One region of the Burkholderia vietnamiensis LMG 10929 genome, then DNA from elsewhere that is predicted to be linked to it. Evidence: predicted binding sites of a transcription regulator. Region 1 holds the regulator's gene; the other holds the start of a gene.

Region 1 (9,305 bases):
GCCCGCGAAATCGGCGTCGACCGCGATCGACGCCGCCGCGCCCTCGGCGACGAAACCGCGCGCGGCGACCGTGCCCGGCAGCCGGTTCGCCGCGCCGAGGAATTCGTAGACGAACGCGCTTTGCGGATGGTCGTAGACGTCCTGCGGGCTGCCGACCTGCTCGACGTGACCGCGGTTCAGCACGACGATGCGATCGGCCACTTCGAGCGCCTCCTCCTGGTCGTGCGTGACGAAGATCGTCGAGATGTGCAGGTCGTCGTGCAGGCGCCGCAGCCAGCTGCGCAGTTCCTTGCGCACCTTCGCGTCGAGCGCGCCGAACGGCTCGTCGAGCAGCAGCACCTTCGGCTCCACCGCGAGCGCGCGAGCCAGCGCGATGCGCTGGCGCTGGCCGCCCGACAGTTCGGACGGATAGCGCTGCGCGAGCCAGTCGAGCTGCACGAGCTTCAGCAGCTCGTGCACCTTGTCGCGAATCACCGTTTCCGACGGGCGTTCGCGGCGCGGCTTCACGCGCAGGCCGAAGGCAACGTTCTCGAACACGGTCATGTGGCGGAACAGCGCGTAATGCTGGAACACGAAGCCGACCTGGCGATCGCGCGCGCCGACCGACGCGACGTCGAGGCCCTGCAGCAGGACCTGGCCGGCGTCCGCGTGCTCGAGGCCCGCGATCACGCGCAGCAGCGTGGTCTTGCCGCAGCCGGACGGCCCGAGCAGCGCGACGAGCTCGCCCGGCGGGAAATCGAGCGACACGTTGTCGAGCGCGGTGAAATCGCCGAAGCGCTTCTGAAGATGACGGACGGTGATACCCATTCTGTTTGCCTCTTTACGATTTCGACGAAACGGCCGCGACGGGGCCGGCATGAGCGGGAACGTCGTCGCGTGCCCCGGCCAGTTCGGCGGCGAGGTGACGCTCGGCGAGCAGCTTCAGCGCGAGCGTGACGAGCGCGAGCAGCGCAAGCACCGACGCCACCGCGAACGCCGCCGCGAAGTTGTATTCGTTGTACAGGATCTCGACGTGCAACGGCATCGTGTCGGTCACGCCGCGGATGTGGCCGGACACGACCGACACCGCGCCGAACTCGCCCATCGCGCGCGCATTGCAGAGGATCACGCCGTACAGCAGGCCCCACTTGACGTTCGGCAACGTCACGCGCCGGAAGATCTGCCAGCCCGACGCGCCGAGCACGCGCGCGGCTTCCTCCTCGTCGCTGCCCTGCGCCTGCATCAGCGGGATCAGCTCGCGCGCGACGAACGGGAACGTGACGAAGATCGTCGCGAGCACGATGCCCGGCACCGCGAAGATGATCTGCACGTCGTGGTCCTGCAGCCACGGCCCGAGCCAGCCCTGCGCACCGAACAACAGCACGTAGACGAGCCCGGAGATCACCGGCGACACGGAGAACGGCAGGTCGATCAGCGTGGTCAGCAACGCCTTGCCGCGGAACTCGAACTTCGCGATCGCCCACGACGCGCACACGCCGAACACGAGATTGAGCGGCACCGCGATCACGGCGACCGTCAGCGTCAGCCTGATCGCCGACCACGCGTCCGGATCTGCGAGCGATTCGAGATAGAAGCCGACGCCCTTGCGCAGCGCCTCGAAGAACACCGCGGCGAGCGGCACGACGAGGAAGAACGCGAGGAACGCGAGCGCGACGCCGATCAGCAGCCAGCGCACGGCGCGCGGCTCGCTCACGGGATCGAGCCGCGTCGCCGCGCGCGCGTGCGCGGCGGCATGGTTGTTCGACACGATGCTGGACTGGCGGCTCATTGCGCACCTCCCGCGGCGCTCGCGGCCACCGCGACGGGCGCGCTCGCGCCCCGGCTCGTGCGGCGCTGCAGATACCACTGCAGCGTGTTGATCAGCAGCAGCATCAGGAACGACACGACCAGCATCACGACCGCCAGCGCGGTCGCGCCCGCGTAGTCGTACTGCTCGAGCTTCGTGATGATCAGCAGCGACGTGATCTCGGACTTCATCGGCACGTTGCCGGCGATGAAGATCACCGACCCGTACTCGCCGAGCGCGCGCGCGAACGCGAGCGCGAAGCCGGTGAGCAGCGCGGGCAGCACGGCCGGCAGCACGACGCGGCGGAACGTGAGCCAGCGCGACGCGCCGAGGCATGCGGCGGCCTCCTCCTGCTCGCGCTCGAAATCCTCGAGCACGGGCTGCACGGTGCGCACGACGAACGGCAGCCCGATGAACGTCAACGCGACCAGCACGCCGGCCGGCGTGAACGCGATCTTGATGCCGAGCGGCGCGAGATACTGGCCGACCCAGCCGTTGGTCGCGTAGACGGCCGCGAGCGAGATGCCGGCGACGGACGTCGGCAGCGCGAACGGCAGGTCGACGATCGCGTCGACGACGCGCTTGAACGGGAACGTGTAGCGCACCAGCACCCACGCGACGAGAAAGCCGAACACGGCGTTGATCAACGCGCCGCCGAGTGCGGCCGAAAACGTCAGCCGGTACGACGCGAGCACGCGCGGCGACGTGACGGCCGCGACGAACTGGTCCCACGACAAGGTCGCGGTCTTGAGAAATGTGGCGGCGAGCGGAATCAGCACCACGAGGCTCAAATACGCCACCGTGATGCCGAGCGTCACGCCGAAACCGGGCAGCGCGCTCGGCTTGCGAAAGATGTACGTCGTCATCGGATGCTCTTGCTGGGTCGATGCTGCTCATGGGCCCGACGCATATGCCGGCGCTCGGAATCGCGCGCCGGCCCGTCGGGTATGCGGCGCGCTGTCGTGGCGCGCCGCTGTCGTTATCGTGTGCTGCGTGTCGTTACTGCGTGGCGTTATTGCGGCTTGTAGATCGAATCGAACACGCCGCCGTCCGCGAAATGCGTCTTCTGCGCATTCGTCCAGCCGCCGAACGTGTCGTCCACCGTGTACAGCTTGAGCTTCGGGAACTGCTTCGTCAGCTCCGCCGGCACGTTCTTCGAGCGCGGCCGGTAGTAGTTGCGCGCGGCGATCTCCTGGCCCTGCGGGCTGTACAGGAAATTCAGGTAGGCCTCGGCCAGCTTGCGCGTGCCCTTCTTGTCGACCACCTTGTCGACCACCGCGACGGGCGGCTCGGCGAGGATGCTCACCGACGGCACCACGATCTCGAACTTGTCGGTGCCGAATTCCTTGATCGACAGGAACGCCTCGTTCTCCCACGCGATCAGCACGTCGCCAATGCCGCGCTGCACGAAGCTCGTCGTCGCGCCGCGCGCGCCGGAGTCGAGCACGCCTGCATTCTTGTAGAGCTTCGTCACGAACTCCTTCGCGCTCTGCTCGCTGCCGCCCGGCTTGTGCACCGCGTACGCCCACGCGGCCAGATAGTTCCAGCGCGCGCCGCCCGAGGTCTTCGGGTTCGGCGTGACGATCGAAATGCCGGGCCTGGTCAGATCGTCCCAGTCCTTGATGCCCTTCGGGTTGCCCTTGCGCACCAGGAACACGATCGTCGACGTGTACGGCGATGCGTTGTCCGGCAGGCGCTTCTGCCAGTCCTTCGCGACGAGCCCCTTGTTCGCGAGCGCATCGATGTCGTATGCCAGCGCGAGCGTGACCACGTCGGCCTGCAGCCCGTCGAGCACCGAGCGCGCCTGCGCGCCCGAGCCGCCGTGCGACTGCTTGAAGTTGACCGTCTCGCCCGTCTTCGCCTTCCATTCCTTGCCGAACGCCTGGTTGTAGTCCTGGTACAGCTCGCGCGTCGGGTCGTAGGACACGTTCAGGAACGTCGTGTCGGCCCATGCGTGCGAGGCGATGCCGAGCGCCGCCGCCGCGCCCAACGCCAGTGTTGCGATCAGGCGCCCCGCTGCGCCGCCCAGCCCCGTATTGCGCTTCGCCATCATTGGTTCTCCAGTGTCGTCGGTGTTGCGATGTCGGGCCAGTCTAACGAACGGGTTACATTATTAAAAATAATCGTTCTTCATTTTTTAATACTCAAAAGTGCTAACGCAGACTGGGCGGACGGTTGCGGCGGATGAACCGGCGTCGGGACGTCGCAAAACGACGGCGGAATCGGCGCGATCGCATCGAACCTCAAGTAACACTTGAAATTCGCGAAGTACTGTATAAAAATACAGCTCACTGTCTATCCATACAGTTGAGCCATGACCAAACTCACCGCACGTCAGCAGCAAGTGTTCGACTTGATCCGCCGCGCGATCGAGCGCTCGGGTTTCCCGCCCACGCGCGCCGAGATCGCCGCCGAACTGGGCTTCAGCTCGCCGAATGCAGCCGAGGAGCACCTGCGCGCGCTGGCGCGCAAGGGCGTGATCGAGCTGGCGGCAGGCGCCTCGCGCGGCATCCGCCTGCTCGGCATCGACGACATGCCGCACCAGTTCACGTTGCCGCACGCCGGGCTGATGCAGTTGTCGCTGCCGCTCGTCGGCCGCGTCGCCGCCGGTAGCCCGATCCTTGCGCAGGAACACATCTCACAGCATTACGCGTGCGATCCGGCGCTCTTCACGAGCAAGCCCGACTATCTGTTGAAGGTGCGCGGCCTGTCGATGCGCGACGCCGGCATTCTCGACGGCGACCTCCTCGCGGTGCAAAAGCGCACCGAAGCGAAGGACGGCCAGATCATCGTCGCGCGGCTGGGCGACGACGTCACCGTCAAGCGCCTGATGCGCCGTCCCGGCGGCATCGAGCTGATCGCGGAGAACCCGGATTACGAAAACATCTTCGTCAAAGCCGGCAGCGCGGAATTTGCGCTGGAAGGCATCGCCGTCGGGCTGATCCGCTCGGGCGAACTCTGACAATCGGTCTCGCTGAGGAGAACACCATGGAACGCCTGTCCCGTCTGCTGCCTTTCCGTCAATTCGGCCGCCTGCGTCACCTGCGCGGCCGCACGCCCTGCGCGCCGCTGTCCGCTGCGGCGCCCGCAGTGAGCGAAGAAGTCGCAGTCGAACGGCAGGCGTCGCTGCTGCCGTCGGCGCTGCCCGCATTCGCGCGGGTCTCGCTGAATGCCGGCCTGAATCATGCGGAACCGGCGCGCCGCGCACCGGTGCGCGTCTATCACGGCCGCTCGCGCCTGATCATGGTGGGGACGATCGACGCCGTCTGCCGGATGATCGACCGTTGCATCGCCGAGGAACGATCGGCAGCGCACCACGGTCTCTGAGGGCGGAACCCATCCGCACCGGAGGCATCGTGACTGGATCTGCGGGCCGCGTCCGGCGGCTCAAGCCGCTACTGATCGCCGTGCTGATCGTCGCCGTATTGGCGGCGATCGGTTACGCATATGCGTCGCCATACGTGGCACTCGGCCGGCTCAAATCGGCAATCGATGCGCGCGATGCGCAGGCGGTCAGCGAGTACGTCGATTTTCCGTCGCTGCGCATCAGTCTGAAGCAGCAGGTCACGGAAGAATTGATGCGCCGGATCGACGCGGTGAAGAAGAACAATCCGTTCGCGGTGCTGGGCGCATTGATCGGGTCTGCGTTGATCGGCCCGCTGGTCGACGCGTACGCGACGCCGGAAGGTGTTGCAGCGTTGATGAGCGGCATCCCGCCGCGCGGTAGTCCCGGCGAACGGCCTCCCGAATGGGCCGGCTCGCCGTCGAGGTCGCCGTCAGGCACCGCGCCAGCCAGCGCGCCGGCTGTGCCACCGTCGAGCGCCGGCAGTCCAGCGAGCGTGCCGGCAGCCGCCAGCGGCGCCACCTCGGTCCCGGTGCCAGCTCCCGCCCCAGCCGGCGCGAGCGATCCCGGTCGGACACAGCAAACGAGCGCGGGCTACCGCAATATCGACGAGTTCGTCGTGACGTACCAGCGCAGCGCCGACGGCACACGCTACGCGGCGATTTTCCACCGCTTCGGCCTGTTTACGTGGAAGCTCGCGGCAATCGACCTGCACGGCTGAGCGCGCGTTGCCGGTAGGCGGTGCCGCGGATGCGGCACACGGCACGCGCTCATCGCGAAGCCAGCGAGCTGGTCATGCGGCAAACGCGTGCATCCTCGTGCCATTAGCCCACTATTTACCGCTCGCGGTAGCCGCCTCGCGCTCGCGTGCGATCTCGGCCTTCTGCTCCTGGGCCGACGAACATGCGACGAGGATGCTGCAGTTCACGCGATCGAGCAGTAGCGTGTTGCCGGCCCCCATCCACCATCTCGACAATCCGCTTCGACAGCGATGGCCGACGACGACGAGGTCGGCGCCGATCTCGGTTGCGAGGTTCGCGATTTCGTCGATCGGGTAGCCGAACGCAAAATGACCTTCGGCCTGCACGCCGCGCTCGCGCAGCCAGTTCACCCCTTCCTGCAGGATCTCGCGCGCGGTTTCTTCGAAGCGGCCGCACGCGACATCGGTCAGCAGTCCCGCGCTCTGCGCGATGCTCGAGCGCATGTCGACGACCGACAGCAAATGCGTTTCCGCCTTCAGGTCGAGCGCGAGATTCGCGCCGCACCGCAGTGCCTTGCGTCCCTCGAGCGTGCCGTCGTAGCAAAGCAGAATCTTGTTGTAGCTAGCCATGAAACCTCCCGGTCGCGACTACGTGCGCTATGCAATCATCATGGTGCGCCGCAATCCAACGCGCAAGGGATGGAAAACGCTGATTCGCCGCACCACGCGCGTCGGCAATGATGCAGCGCACGATTCGTGTGCGCATCCGACGCAAACCGCAGGCCCGCGCTGAAGCGGCGCGGTCGATGCACTAGAATGGGTCGTCCGTGCCGTCAGCGCGGGCACGCGAGCCATGTCCGTGTGACCGGCGACAGTCCGAGCCGTTCGCATACGGCGCGTGGCATCCGCCGAGCCGGCCGGCGCGGCGGCGCCCGTTCACAACGACACCCTGCCCATGTCCGTTGCACCGATCGATTTCCGGAACGTCGAAAAACGCTATGGCGACCGACTCGTCGTCAACGACCTGTCCTTCCACGTCGAGGCCGGCGAATGCTACGGGCTGCTCGGCCCGAACGGCGCCGGCAAGACCACCACACTGAAAATGCTGCTTGGCCTCGTCTATCCGGACGCGGGCGCCATTTCGCTCTGCGGCGAGCCGGTCCCGTCGCGCGCCCGCCATGCGCGCCGGCGCGTCGGCGTCGTGCCGCAATTCGACAATCTCGATCCGGACTTCACGGTCCGCGAGAACCTGCTCGTGTTCAGCCGCTATTTCGGGATCTCCGCGCCGGCCGCGCGCGCACTCGTGCCGCCGCTGCTCGAATTCGCGAAGCTGGAGAACAAGGCGGACGCGCGCGTCGGCGAGTTGTCGGGCGGCATGAAGCGGCGCCTGACGCTCGCGCGGGCGCTCGTGAACGATCCCGACGTGCTGGTGCTCGACGAGCCGACGACCGGCCTCGATCCGCAGGCGCGGCACCTGATGTGGGAACGCTTGCGCTCGCTGCTCGCGCGCGGCAAGACGATCCTGATCACGACGCACTTCATGGAAGAAGCCGAGCGCCTGTGCGATCGGCTGTGCGTGATCGAGGAAGGCCGCAAGATCGCCGAAGGCGCGCCGCACGCGCTGATCGAGTCGGAGATCGGGTGCGACGTGATCGAGATCTACGGGCCGGATCCGGTCGCGCTGCGCGACGAGGTGGCGCCGTTCGCCGAGCGCACCGAGATCAGCGGCGAAACGCTGTTCTGCTACGTGAGCGACCCCGAACCGCTCGCCGCGCGGCTCAAAGGCCGTGCGGGATTGCGCTATCTGCACCGTCCGGCCAATCTGGAAGACGTGTTCCTGCGGCTCACGGGCCGCGAAATGCAGGACTGACCGACCATGGACGTTCGCAACTATTCCGCCTCCACATCGTCCGCCCCGCCGCGCGAAACGCGCTTCGCGATCGCGCTGCCCGCGAATGCGACCAACTGGATCGCGGTGTGGCGGCGCAATTATCTGGTGTGGCGAAAGCTCGCGCTCGCGTCGCTGTTCGGCAATCTCGCCGATCCGATGATCTACCTGTTCGGGCTGGGATTCGGGCTGGGGCTGATGCTCGGGCACGTCGACGGCGTGTCGTATATCGCGTTCCTCGCGGCCGGCACGGTCGGTTCGAGCGTGATGATGTCCGCGAGCTTCGAGTCGATGTATTCGGGCTTCTCGCGCATGCACGTGCAGCGCACGTGGGAAGCAATCATGCACACGCCGCTCGCGCTCGGCGACATCGTGCTCGGGGAGATCGTCTGGGGCGCGAGCAAGGCGCTGTTGTCGGGCGCCGCGATCATGCTGGTCGCCGGCCTGCTCGGCTATGCGCGGTTTCCGTCGATGCTCGCGGCGCTACCGGTGATCGCGCTCGCCGGCCTCGCGTTCGCGAGCACCGCGATGATCGTCACCGCGCTCGCGCCGTCCTACGACTTCTTCATGTTCTACCAGACGCTCGTGCTGACGCCGATGCTGCTGCTGTCCGGCGTGTTCTTCCCGATCACGCAGTTGCCGCCGCTCGCGCAGCACGCCGCGCATCTGCTGCCGCTCGCGAACGCGGTCGAACTGATCCGGCCCGCGATGCTCGGCCGGCCGGCAACCGACGTCGGGCTGCACGTCGCGGTGCTCGCCGCCTATGCGCTCAGCGGCTTCGTGGTGTCGGCGTGGCTGTTCCGGCGGCGGATGATGCGCTGACGCGCACGCGCATACCGCGCCGGCCGGTGTGCCGAGCCGACGACGACGTCACTCGTCGTCGTCGCTCCACGGAATTTCGACGTCGGTCAGGAACGCGACGGTCGCCAGCGGGCCGCCTTCCTGACGACCGAGCTTGCCGTCCGCGCGATGCCACTCGACGCGGAACTGCGTGCCGGGATCGTCGGCGATCAGATAGACCGCGCGCAATTCCTCCGCGTCGGCCTCGGCTACCGGACCGTCGAACGACACCAGCATCTTTTGCGGCCACAGCCCGTTGACCGGGTCGTAGATGCGATCGCCGTGCGGAATCTCGATGCTCGCTTCGACGCCGATCGTGGCGGACGCTTCGATGATCATCGTGCCGAGCGCGTTCAGCACGGCCGTGGCGCGTGCGGAATTGGCCTGGCGGATCGCGAGATCGCCGCGCGTCAGCGCCTTTTCGAGTCGAGGATGAATCTTCGGTTGGGTCATGCGTTTTCCTGTTTGCTTCTTGTAAAGGGCACCGCACGCGTGTAGCGGCGGCGCCGGGTGAATACGAGGCGCGGGCGGCGCGCCGGCCGGCCGGTCACCGGGCACGCGCACACGGCCGGCTCGCTGGTCCGCATGGGCGGCTGTCGCGCGCGGCTACTGCGGTGACAGCGGCGGCAGCAGCGAGCATCCGCCAATACGGCGCCGGCCGCCGGTCAGAACCCGAACGCGATCGCGAGCAGCCCGCTCACGACCCCGAACACGACGACGAGCACCGAGACGATCGCCAGCATGTACG
Region 2 (9,305 bases), 1.4 Mb from region 1:
GATCCACTGGACGCACCGCACGTTCGCGTTCGTCGTCGTCGCGTATCTGGTCGCGTTCGCGCTGAAGATGCGCCGCTTCGAGTCGCTGCGGCGGCCGGCGAACGGCGTGCTGCTGGTCGTGCTGCTGCAGTTTCTGACGGGCCTGACCAACATCGTGCTGCAGTGGCCGCTGCCGGTCGCCGTCGCGCACAACGGCGGCGCCGCGATCCTGCTGCTGCTCGTCGTCATGTTAAACTTTCGCATCCTTTCAAGCCGCCCCGGCCGTGTCGTGCAGCCCGCGCGCGACGCCGCCCCGGCGTGACCGCCCCCATGCAAAGCATCCTCTCCCAATCGCCCGGTAGCCGGTTTTCGCAGTACATGGCGCTGACGAAGCCGCGTGTCACGCAGCTCGCGGTGTTCTGCGCGGTGATCGGCATGTTCCTCGCGACGCCGGGCATGGTGCCGTGGCGCGTGCTGATCGGCGGTACGGTCGGCATCTGGCTGCTGGCCGGCGCCGCGTTCGCGATCAATTGTCTGGTCGAGCAGAAGATCGACGCGATGATGCGCCGTACCGCGTGGCGGCCGTCCGCGCGCGGCGAGATCACGACGCCGCAGATCCTGCTGTTCTCGGCCGTGCTCGGCAGCATCGGCGCATGGACGCTCTACACGTTCACGAACCCGCTGACGATGTGGCTGACGATCGCGACGTTCGTCGGCTACGCGGTGATCTACACGCTGCTGCTCAAGCCGATGACGCCGCAGAACATCGTGATCGGCGGCGCGTCGGGCGCGATGCCGCCGGCGCTCGGCTGGGCCGCGGTCACCGGCGCGGTGCCGGGCGACGCGTGGATTCTCGTGCTGATCATCTTCGTGTGGACGCCGCCGCATTTCTGGGTGCTCGCGCTCTATCGCCGCAAGGATTACGAAAACGCGGGGCTGCCGATGCTGCCGGTCACGCACGGCGAGCAATACACGCGGCTGCACATCCTGCTGTACACGGTGATCCTGTTCGCCGTCACGCTGATGCCGTTCATTTCCGGCATGAGCGGCGCCGTCTACCTGACGAGCGCGGTGCTGCTCGGCGCGGTGTTCCTCGCGTATGCGTGGAAGATCTACCGCGACTATTCGGATGCGCTCGCCCGCAAGGCGTTCCGCTACTCGATCGTCTACCTGTCGCTGCTGTTCGCCGCGCTGCTCGTCGATCACTATGCGCGCCCGTTGCTCGGCGTGTAACTGCACGGTTTGAACGCAATGCTCCATTCACGGTTCGGGCGCCGCGCGCGCCAAGGCTGGCTGCTCGCGTGCGCGTTCGCCGCCGCGACGCTGCTCGCCGGTTGCGACAACGCGCCGAAATTCCAGAATCTCGACATCACCGGCAATACGCAGTTCGGCACCGACTTCTCGCTGCCCGACACCGCCGGCAAGGTGCGCACGCTCGCCGACTTCAAGGGCCGCGCGGTCGTGATGTTCTTCGGCTATACGCACTGTCCGGACGTGTGCCCGACCACGATGGCCGAGCTGTCCGAGGCGCTGAAGCAGCTGGGCCCCGATGCGGCGAAGCGGGTGCAGGTGCTGTTCGTCACCGTCGATCCGGAGCGCGACACGCCGGCGCTGCTCGGCCAGTACGTGCCCGCGTTCGATCCGTCGTTCATCGGGCTGCGGCCGGCCGACGAAGCGCAGCTCAAGAAGGTCACGAAGGACTTCCGCGTGTACTACGCGAAGGTGCCCGGCAAGACGCCCGGCAGCTACACGATGGATCACACCGCCGCGAGCTACGTGTTCGATCGCGACGGCAAGCTGCGCCTGTTCGTGCGCGACGGCCAGGGCCCCGGCCCGTGGGTCCACGACCTGAAACTGCTGGTCGACTGAGCGGCGCCAAGCCGCCTCGGCGCCTCAGCGCGCGGGCCGCTGCCCGGCGCGACGCGTGACGGCGCCGCCGTCACGCCTGCTTCCCTCTTTCCTGTCCGATCGCGATGCACGATGCGCGTGCGCACGTCGTGCGCGCGTGCGTTCATGCGCCGCCGCGTCGGTCACGGCAGCGCCGGCACGTTGAAACCCTGCGCGGCGCGCGTGATCCGGAATTCGGTGACGCGATAGGTCGCGAGCCCTTCGGTCACGAACGGATCGGTGGCGAGAATCGCGTCGAGTTCGTCGCGGTCGATGCGCGCGGCGAGAATCACGCCGCCTTCGCGCGGCACCTTCGGCCCCGCCGCGATGAAGATGCCGCGCTCGAACAGCGGCTGCAGATACGCGCGATGGCGTTCGAGTGCATCGTCGATGCGCTCGAGCGACGCATGGTACTGGATGTCGATGACGTACATGGATGATCCCGGAATGGCGCCGGCGCGCTGCGCGCCGGCCAGCCGGTCTTTGTAGCACAGGCGCGCACCGGTGTCGTGCCGTGCGCCGGCCGGTTGTATTCAAGTCGTAAGCGTCGCTGCCGTAAATACGTACGCAACCGTTTGCGCGCGGCTGGCCGTCGGCGCGCAGCGGGGCATGACTTCGACAACAAGGCACGTAGATGAGCAGAATGAGTTTGAACCGCAAGCTGTGGCTCGCGCTTGCGCTGGTATGGATCGGTCTGCTGGGCGTAGGCGCATGGAGCGCATATGAGACGCGCGCGACGATGCTCGCCGAACGCAAGCAAGGCATCGCGAATCTCGTCGATTCGGCGGCCGGCATCGTGGCCGCGTATCACGCGCTCGCGCAGAGCGGCACGCTGCCCGAGGCCGACGCGAAGCGCGACGCGCTCGCGAGCCTCGCCGCGATGCGCTACGGCGAGTCGGGCTACGTGTTCGTGATGGATTCGAAGCCGGTCGTGCTGATGCACCCGACGTTGCCGAAACTGGTCGGCACGCAGGTCGGCGATTATCTCGATCCGGACGGCAAGCCGCTGTTCGTCACGATCCTGAACGCCGCGAAGGCGACCGGCAGCGGCTTCGCCGAGTATCGCGGGCGACTGCCGCACAGCGAGACCGCGGTGCCGAAGATCAGCTACGTGACGCGCTTCGCGCCGTGGGACTGGAACATCTCGAGCGGCGTGTTCCTGAAGGACATCGATACCGTCTACTACCGCACGCTGTTCGGCCACCTCGCGGTCGTGCTGGTGATCGGCTTCGTGATCAGCGCGGCGATGCTCGTGATCATCCGCAACGTGCGCGGCAGCCTGGGCGGCGAGCCGGACGAAGCGGCCGCGCTGGCGGCCCGCATCGCGCAGGGCGACCTCACGCAGCCGGTGCCGGTGCGCGCGGACGACCGCACCAGCATGATGGCCGCGATGCGCGACATGCAGGCGCGCCTGCAGGCGACGATCGGCGGGATTCGTCAGTCGGCGGAGTCGATCGCGTCGGCGAGCCGCGAGATCGCGTCGGGCAACAACGACCTGTCGCAGCGCACCGAGGAGCAGGCCGCGTCGCTCGAGGAAACGGCCGCGAGCATGGAGCAGTTGACCGCGACGGTGAAGCAGAACGCCGACAACGCGCGGCAGGCGAGCGGGCTCGCGAACAACGCGTCGGAGATCGCGCGCACCGGCCACGACGTCGTGAGCCGCGTGATCGGCACGATGGGCCAGATCGACGACAGCTCGCGCAAGATCGCCGACATCATCGGCGTGATCGAGGGCATTGCGTTCCAGACCAACATCCTCGCGCTGAACGCGGCGGTCGAGGCGGCCCGCGCGGGCGAGCAGGGACGCGGCTTCGCGGTGGTCGCGGGCGAGGTGCGCTCGCTCGCGCAGCGCAGCGCGACGGCCGCGAAGGAGATCCGCGCGCTGATCGTCGATTCGGTCGAGCGCGTGCGCAACGGCTCGGCGCTGGTCGGCCAGGCCGGCACGACGATGGGGGAGATCCTGCAGGCCGTCGCGCGTGTGACCGACATCATGGGCGAGATCGCGGCCGCGTCGGAGGAGCAGGCAAGCGGCATCACGCAGGTCGGGCGCGCCGTCACGCAGATGGACCAGGTGACGCAGCAGAACGCGGCGCTCGTCGAGGAGGCCGCGGCCGCCGCCGCGTCGCTGCAGGAGCAGGCCGGGCGGCTGCGCGAGGCGATCGGCGCGTTCCGCGTCGCCGAGGCGGCCGGCGGCGCGCGCTGACTCATCCGGCCGGCGGCCGGTGGCCGTGGCGGCGGTCGTTCGTCGGCCCCGTTGCGGTGCATACATATATGAGCGGGATGTATTTCACTTCCGCGCGATCCTGTGACACCATTTGCCCCTTCCTGCGAGTCCGGGGATACCCGTATCGCGCCCCTATTTCAGTTAGCAACGAAGTGAGAAACAGATGAAGCGTCGCAGTCTCCTGAAGGTATTTTCCGTGGTGGCCACCGGTGCCGCGCTGACGCTGTCGGCGGGCGCCCACGCCGAAGACAAGGTGATCAAGGTCGGCACGGTCGCCGGCCCGGATGCGCAGGTGTGGCAGGTCGTGCAGAAGGTCGCGAAGGAGAAGCAAGGCCTGAACGTGAAGGTCATCGAGTTCAACGACTACGTGCAGCCGAACGCGGCGCTCGACGCGGGCGACCTCGACGCGAACAGCTTCCAGCACCAGCCCTACCTCGACAGCCAGGTGAAGCAGCGCGGCTACAAGATCGTCAGCGCGGGCCTGACCTACATCTCGCCGATCGGCGTGTATTCGAAGAAGTTCAAGGCGCTGAAGGATCTGCCGCAAGGCGCGAAGCTCGCGGTGCCGAACGATCCGTCGAACGAGAACCGCGCGCTGCTGCTGCTGCAGACGCAAGGCGTGATCAAGCTGAAGGCCGGCGCCGGCACGGGCGGCAACAACGCGACGGTGCTCGACATCGCCGAGAACCCGAAGAAGCTGAAGATCTCCGAGCTCGACGCCGCGCAACTGCCGCGCGTGCTGTCGGACGTCGACGCGGCCGTGATCAACACCAACTACGCGCTCGCCGCGAACCTGCAGCCGACCAAGGACGCGATCGCGCTCGAATCGCTGACGAGCCCGTATGCGAACCTGATCGCCGTGCGCGCGAAGGACAAGGACCAGCCGTGGGTGAAGAAGCTGGTCAGCGCGTACCAGTCGCCGGAAGTGCGCGAATTCATCAAGAAGCAGTTCAAGGGCTCGATGGTCGCGTCGTTCTGAACGCCGCACACCGGTCCGATTGCCGACCCGAAGGGCCTGCCGCGCGCAGGCCCTTTTTCATTGGGGCGGGTGCTGGCCCGTGGCCGCTGGCGGCGCGTGCGGCATGCGCTGCGTTCATCTGACGAAAGGCCGGTTTCGTGCCGAGACTGTGCGACGCGGGCGCATTGCCATATACTGTATATCCATACAGTTGTGGGTGGCGTCATGCTCGCATCCTCCATTTCTCCCGAATCCCTTCATCCGTCGCTGTGGCGCGGCTCGCAGCTCGCGCGCGGCGGCCCGCGCACGATCGACACGGGCTTCGCGTCGCTGTCCGCCGAGCTGCCGGGCGGCGGCTGGCCGGTCGGCGCACTCGTCGAGCTGCTGGCCGCGCAGCCGGGCTGCGGCGAGATGCGCCTGCTCGCGCCCGCGCTCGCGCAGTCGGTCAGCGCGCGGCGTCCGCTCGCGCTGGTCGCGCCGCCCCATGCGCCGCATGCGAGCGCGCTGGCCGCCCTCGGCGTGCCGTCCGATGCGCTGCTGTGGCTGCGCGCGGGCAGCCGTACCGACGCGTTGTGGGCCGCCGAGCAGGCGCTCAAGACGGGCTGCTGCGGAGCGCTGCTGCTGTGGCAGGACGCGCGGCCCGATGCACTGCGGCGCCTGCATCTGGCGGCCGCGCGCACCGGCGACACGCTGTTCGTGATGCTGCGCGCGCTGTCGGCCGTGCGGCAGCCGTCGCCGGCCGTGCTGCGCGTCGCGCTGCATCCGGTGCCGGGCGGCGTGTCGCTCGACATCGTCAAGCGTCGCGGGCCCGCGCGCAGCGAACCGCTCGCGCTCGAATTGCCGTCGCCCATCGTGGAGAGCCGCTATGCGCGTCTTGCTCGGCATCCATCTGCCGCGCCTGCCGCTCGACGTGTGCGCCCCGCCGCCGTCTGACGCAGAAGCCGGCGCGGCCGGCTGCGCGGTGCTCGAGCAGGGCGTCGTGCTGATTGCCGACGCGCCCGCGCGCCGGCACGGCGTGCGCGCGGGCATGAAGCGCGGCGGCGTGCTGACGCTCGCGCCCGGCACGCGGCTCGTCGAGCGCGATCCGGCGCGCGAGGCCGACGCGCTGCGCGCCGTCGCGCTCGCGTTGCTGCGCTTCTCGCCGTGCGTCGCGCTCGACGACGAAGCGACGCTGATCGTCGACGTCGGCCCGAGCCTGCGGCTGTTCGGCGGCTTGCCGTCGCTGTGCCGCCAGGTGCGCGCGACGCTCGCGGCGCTCGGCTATGCGGCGCACCTGTCGGCCGCGCCGACCGGGCGCGGCGCGTGGCTGCTCGCGCGCACGTCGGCGCGTGCGCGGGTGCGGCGCCGCGTGGCGCGACCGGCTTCGCTCGGCCGCACGCTCGATCGGTTGCCGTGCGTGCTGCTGCCGGATGCGCGTCCGTATGCGGGCTGGCTCGACGGGCTCGGCTGCCGCACGCTCGCCGATCTGCGCGCGCTGCCGCGCGCCGGGCTGCAGCGCCGCTGCGGGCCCGCGCTGCTCGCGGCGCTCGATCGCGCGTACGGCGATGCGCTCGAGCCGCTCGCATGGATGACGGTGCCGCCCGTCTTCGACGTGCGGCTCGAGCTGCCGGAGCGCGTCGAATACGCGCAAGCCGTGCTGTTCGCCGCGCAGCGGCTCGTGGTACAGCTCTGCGGCTGGCTGGCCGCGCGCCAGCTGTCGCTCGCCGCGATGACGTTCGATCTCGAGCACGAGCGCGGCCGCCAGGCCGTGCCGCCGACCGCGCTGGAGCTCGCGTTCGCCGCGCCCGTGCGCGACGAAGCGCACTTCATGCGGCTGCTCGGCGAGCGGCTCGCGCGCGTCGAGCTGCCGGCCGCGGTGATCGCGGTGCGGCTGAAGGCCACGCGCGTCGAATCGGTCGCGCCGCCGGCCGACGATCTGTTTCCGGAGCCGGGCGGCACGCGCGAGACGCGCGCGCGGCTGTTCGAGCTGCTGTCGGCGCGGCTCGGCGCGGACAACGTGCTGCGCGCGGCGCGCGTCGCCGATCACCGTCCGGAGGCCGCCAACCGCTGGCTGCCGCTCGACGCGCAGGCGGGCAAGGCCGCGGCCGGGCCGCCCGACGCGCCGCCGCGTCCCGCATGGCTGCTGGCCGAGCCGTTGCCGCTGCTGATGCGCGGCGAGCGGCCGGTATTCCATACGCCGCTCAGGATGATGTCGTCGGCCGAGCGGATCGAAGGCGGCTGGTTCGACGGGCAGCACGTGGCGCGCGACTACCACGTCGCGCACGACGAAGCGGGCGCGTGCTACTGGGTGTTCCTCGAGCGTTCCGAAAGCGCGGCCGAGCCGCGCTGGTTCCTGCACGGCCTGTTCGGGTGAGCGACGATGGCCGCGCAAATCACCTGGCTGCCCGACTACGCGGAGTTGTTCTGCCGCTCGAACTTCTCGTTCCTGCATGGCGCGTCGCATGCGGAGGAGCTCGTCGCGCGCGCGGCGGAGCTCGGCTATCGCGGCCTCGCGATCACCGACGAATGCTCGCTGGCCGGCGCGCCGCGCATGCATGTCGCCGCGCAGGCGCAAGGGCTGCCGCTCGTCGTCGGCGCGTATTTCGCCGTCACGCCCGATGAGGTCGCGCCGGGCCACGATCCGGGGCCCGGCGCCTTCGGGCTCGTGCTGCTCGCGCAGAACCGCGAGGGCTACGGCAATCTTGCCGAGCTGATTTCCTGGCGGCGCATGGCGGCGCCGAAGGGCACCTACACGCTGACGTCGCGGATGCTGTCGGCGCCGCCTGCGGCGTTCGCGCACCTGCGCGGCATGCCCGACTGTTTCGCGATCCTCGTGCCCGTGTATCCGGTGCGCGCCGACGTGCTCGATGCGCAGGTCGCATGGTTTCGCGCGACCTTCGGCGAGCGCGCGCGGCTCGGGCTCGTGCAGTTGCAGCGCGCGCTCGACGGCGCGCAGCGCGAGGAGATCCGCGCGGCCGGCGAGCGGCGCGGCGTGCCCGTCGTCGCGCTCGGCGACGTGACGATGCACCGGCGCTCGTGCAAGCCGTTGCAGGACGTGATGACGGCGATCCGCGTCGGCATGCCGGTGGCCGAGTGCGGCTACGCGCTGGCGCCGAATGCCGAGCAGCACCTGCGGTCGCGGCAGCGCATCGGGCAGCTGTACTCGCCGGACGAGATAGCGCAAACCTGCGAGATTCTCGACGCGTGCGATTTCGAGCTCGGCTCGCTGCGCTACGAGTATCCCGACGAGATCGTGCCGGCGGGGCTCACGCCGACGCGCTATCTGGAACAGGAAACCCTCGCCGGCGCGCGCGCGCGTTATCCGCGCGGGGTGCCGGAGAAGGTCGCGAAGCTGATCCGCCATGAGCTCGACCTGATCGCGAAGCTGAGCTACGAGCCGTTCTTCCTGACCGTCTACGACATCGTCAAATTCGCGCGCAGCCGGAACATCCTGTGCCAGGGCCGCGGCTCGGCTGCGAATTCGGTCGTCTGCTATTGCCTCGGCATCACCGAGGTCGATCCCGATCAGAGCACGATGCTGTTCGAGCGCTTCATCAGCGAGAAGCGCGGCGAGCCGCCCGACATCGACGTCGACTTCGAGCACCAGCGCCGCGAAGAGGTGATTCAGCACATCTACCGGAAGTACGGCAAGGATCGCGCGGCGATCGCCGCCGCCGTCTCGACCTACCGCCCGCGCGGCGTGCTGCGCGAAACCGGCAAGGCGCTCGGCGTCGATCCGATGCTGGTCGACCGCGTCGCGAAGGCGCACCGCTGGTTCGACGGCAGCCGCGATCTGCTGAAGCAGTTCGCGTCGACCGGGCTCGATCCGGCCACGCCGCTGATCGCCACGTGGGCCACGCTCGCCGCGCGGCTGCTGAACTTTCCGCGCCACCTGTCGCAGCACTCGGGCGGCTTCGTGATCAGCCGCGGCAAGCTCACGCGGCTCGTGCCGGTCGAGAACGCGGCGATGGACGGGCGGCGCGTGATCCAGTGGGACAAGGACGATCTCGAAGCGCTCGGCCTGATGAAGGTCGACGTGCTCGCGCTCGGCATGCTGTCGGCGCTGCATCGCGCCTTCGACCTGCGCACCGCGTGGCGCGGCCCGCAGCCGGACGGCGAGCCGTTCACGATGAAGCACGTCCCGCAGGACGACGAGGCGACTTACGACATGATCTGCCGGGCCGATACGGTGGGCGTGTTCCAGATCGAGTCGCGCGCGCAGATGTCGATGCTGCCGCGGCTGAAGCCGCGCAACTACTACGACCTCGTCGTCCAGGT

The links. Region 1 encodes LexA, which represses DNA repair genes until DNA is damaged. Its sites were predicted from a motif close to ACTGTATNNNNATACAGT; they were not measured.
Region 2: imuA (translesion DNA synthesis-associated protein ImuA) is a predicted target of LexA. The motif match lies at 5,243-5,260, and genes of this name have one in related genera.

The regions. Positions count from the first base shown of each region.
Region 1 covers NZ_CP009631.1:2,502,365-2,511,669, forward strand. The annotation lists gene AK36_RS21270 (sulfate/molybdate ABC transporter ATP-binding protein) at 1-807, opposite strand, end outside; gene cysW (sulfate ABC transporter permease subunit CysW) at 821-1,768, opposite strand; gene cysT (sulfate ABC transporter permease subunit CysT) at 1,765-2,652, opposite strand; gene AK36_RS21285 (sulfate ABC transporter substrate-binding protein) at 2,799-3,836, opposite strand; gene lexA (transcriptional repressor LexA) at 4,101-4,748, shown strand; gene AK36_RS21295 (hypothetical protein) at 4,775-5,113, shown strand; gene AK36_RS21300 (DUF2939 domain-containing protein) at 5,143-5,850, shown strand; gene AK36_RS21305 (universal stress protein) at 5,962-6,459, opposite strand; gene nodI (nodulation factor ABC transporter ATP-binding protein NodI) at 6,785-7,699, shown strand; gene AK36_RS21315 (ABC transporter permease) at 7,706-8,539, shown strand; gene AK36_RS21320 (hypothetical protein) at 8,588-9,010, opposite strand; gene AK36_RS21325 (permease) at 9,223-9,305, opposite strand, start outside.
Region 2 covers NZ_CP009631.1:1,148,577-1,157,881, forward strand. The annotation lists gene AK36_RS15235 (COX15/CtaA family protein) at 1-301, shown strand, start outside; gene cyoE (heme o synthase) at 310-1,212, shown strand; gene AK36_RS15245 (SCO family protein) at 1,231-1,848, shown strand; gene AK36_RS15250 (YciI family protein) at 2,010-2,300, opposite strand; gene AK36_RS15255 (methyl-accepting chemotaxis protein) at 2,501-4,069, shown strand; gene AK36_RS15260 (MetQ/NlpA family ABC transporter substrate-binding protein) at 4,254-5,069, shown strand; gene imuA (translesion DNA synthesis-associated protein ImuA) at 5,274-5,981, shown strand; gene AK36_RS15270 (Y-family DNA polymerase) at 5,914-7,401, shown strand; gene AK36_RS15275 (error-prone DNA polymerase) at 7,408-9,305, shown strand, end outside.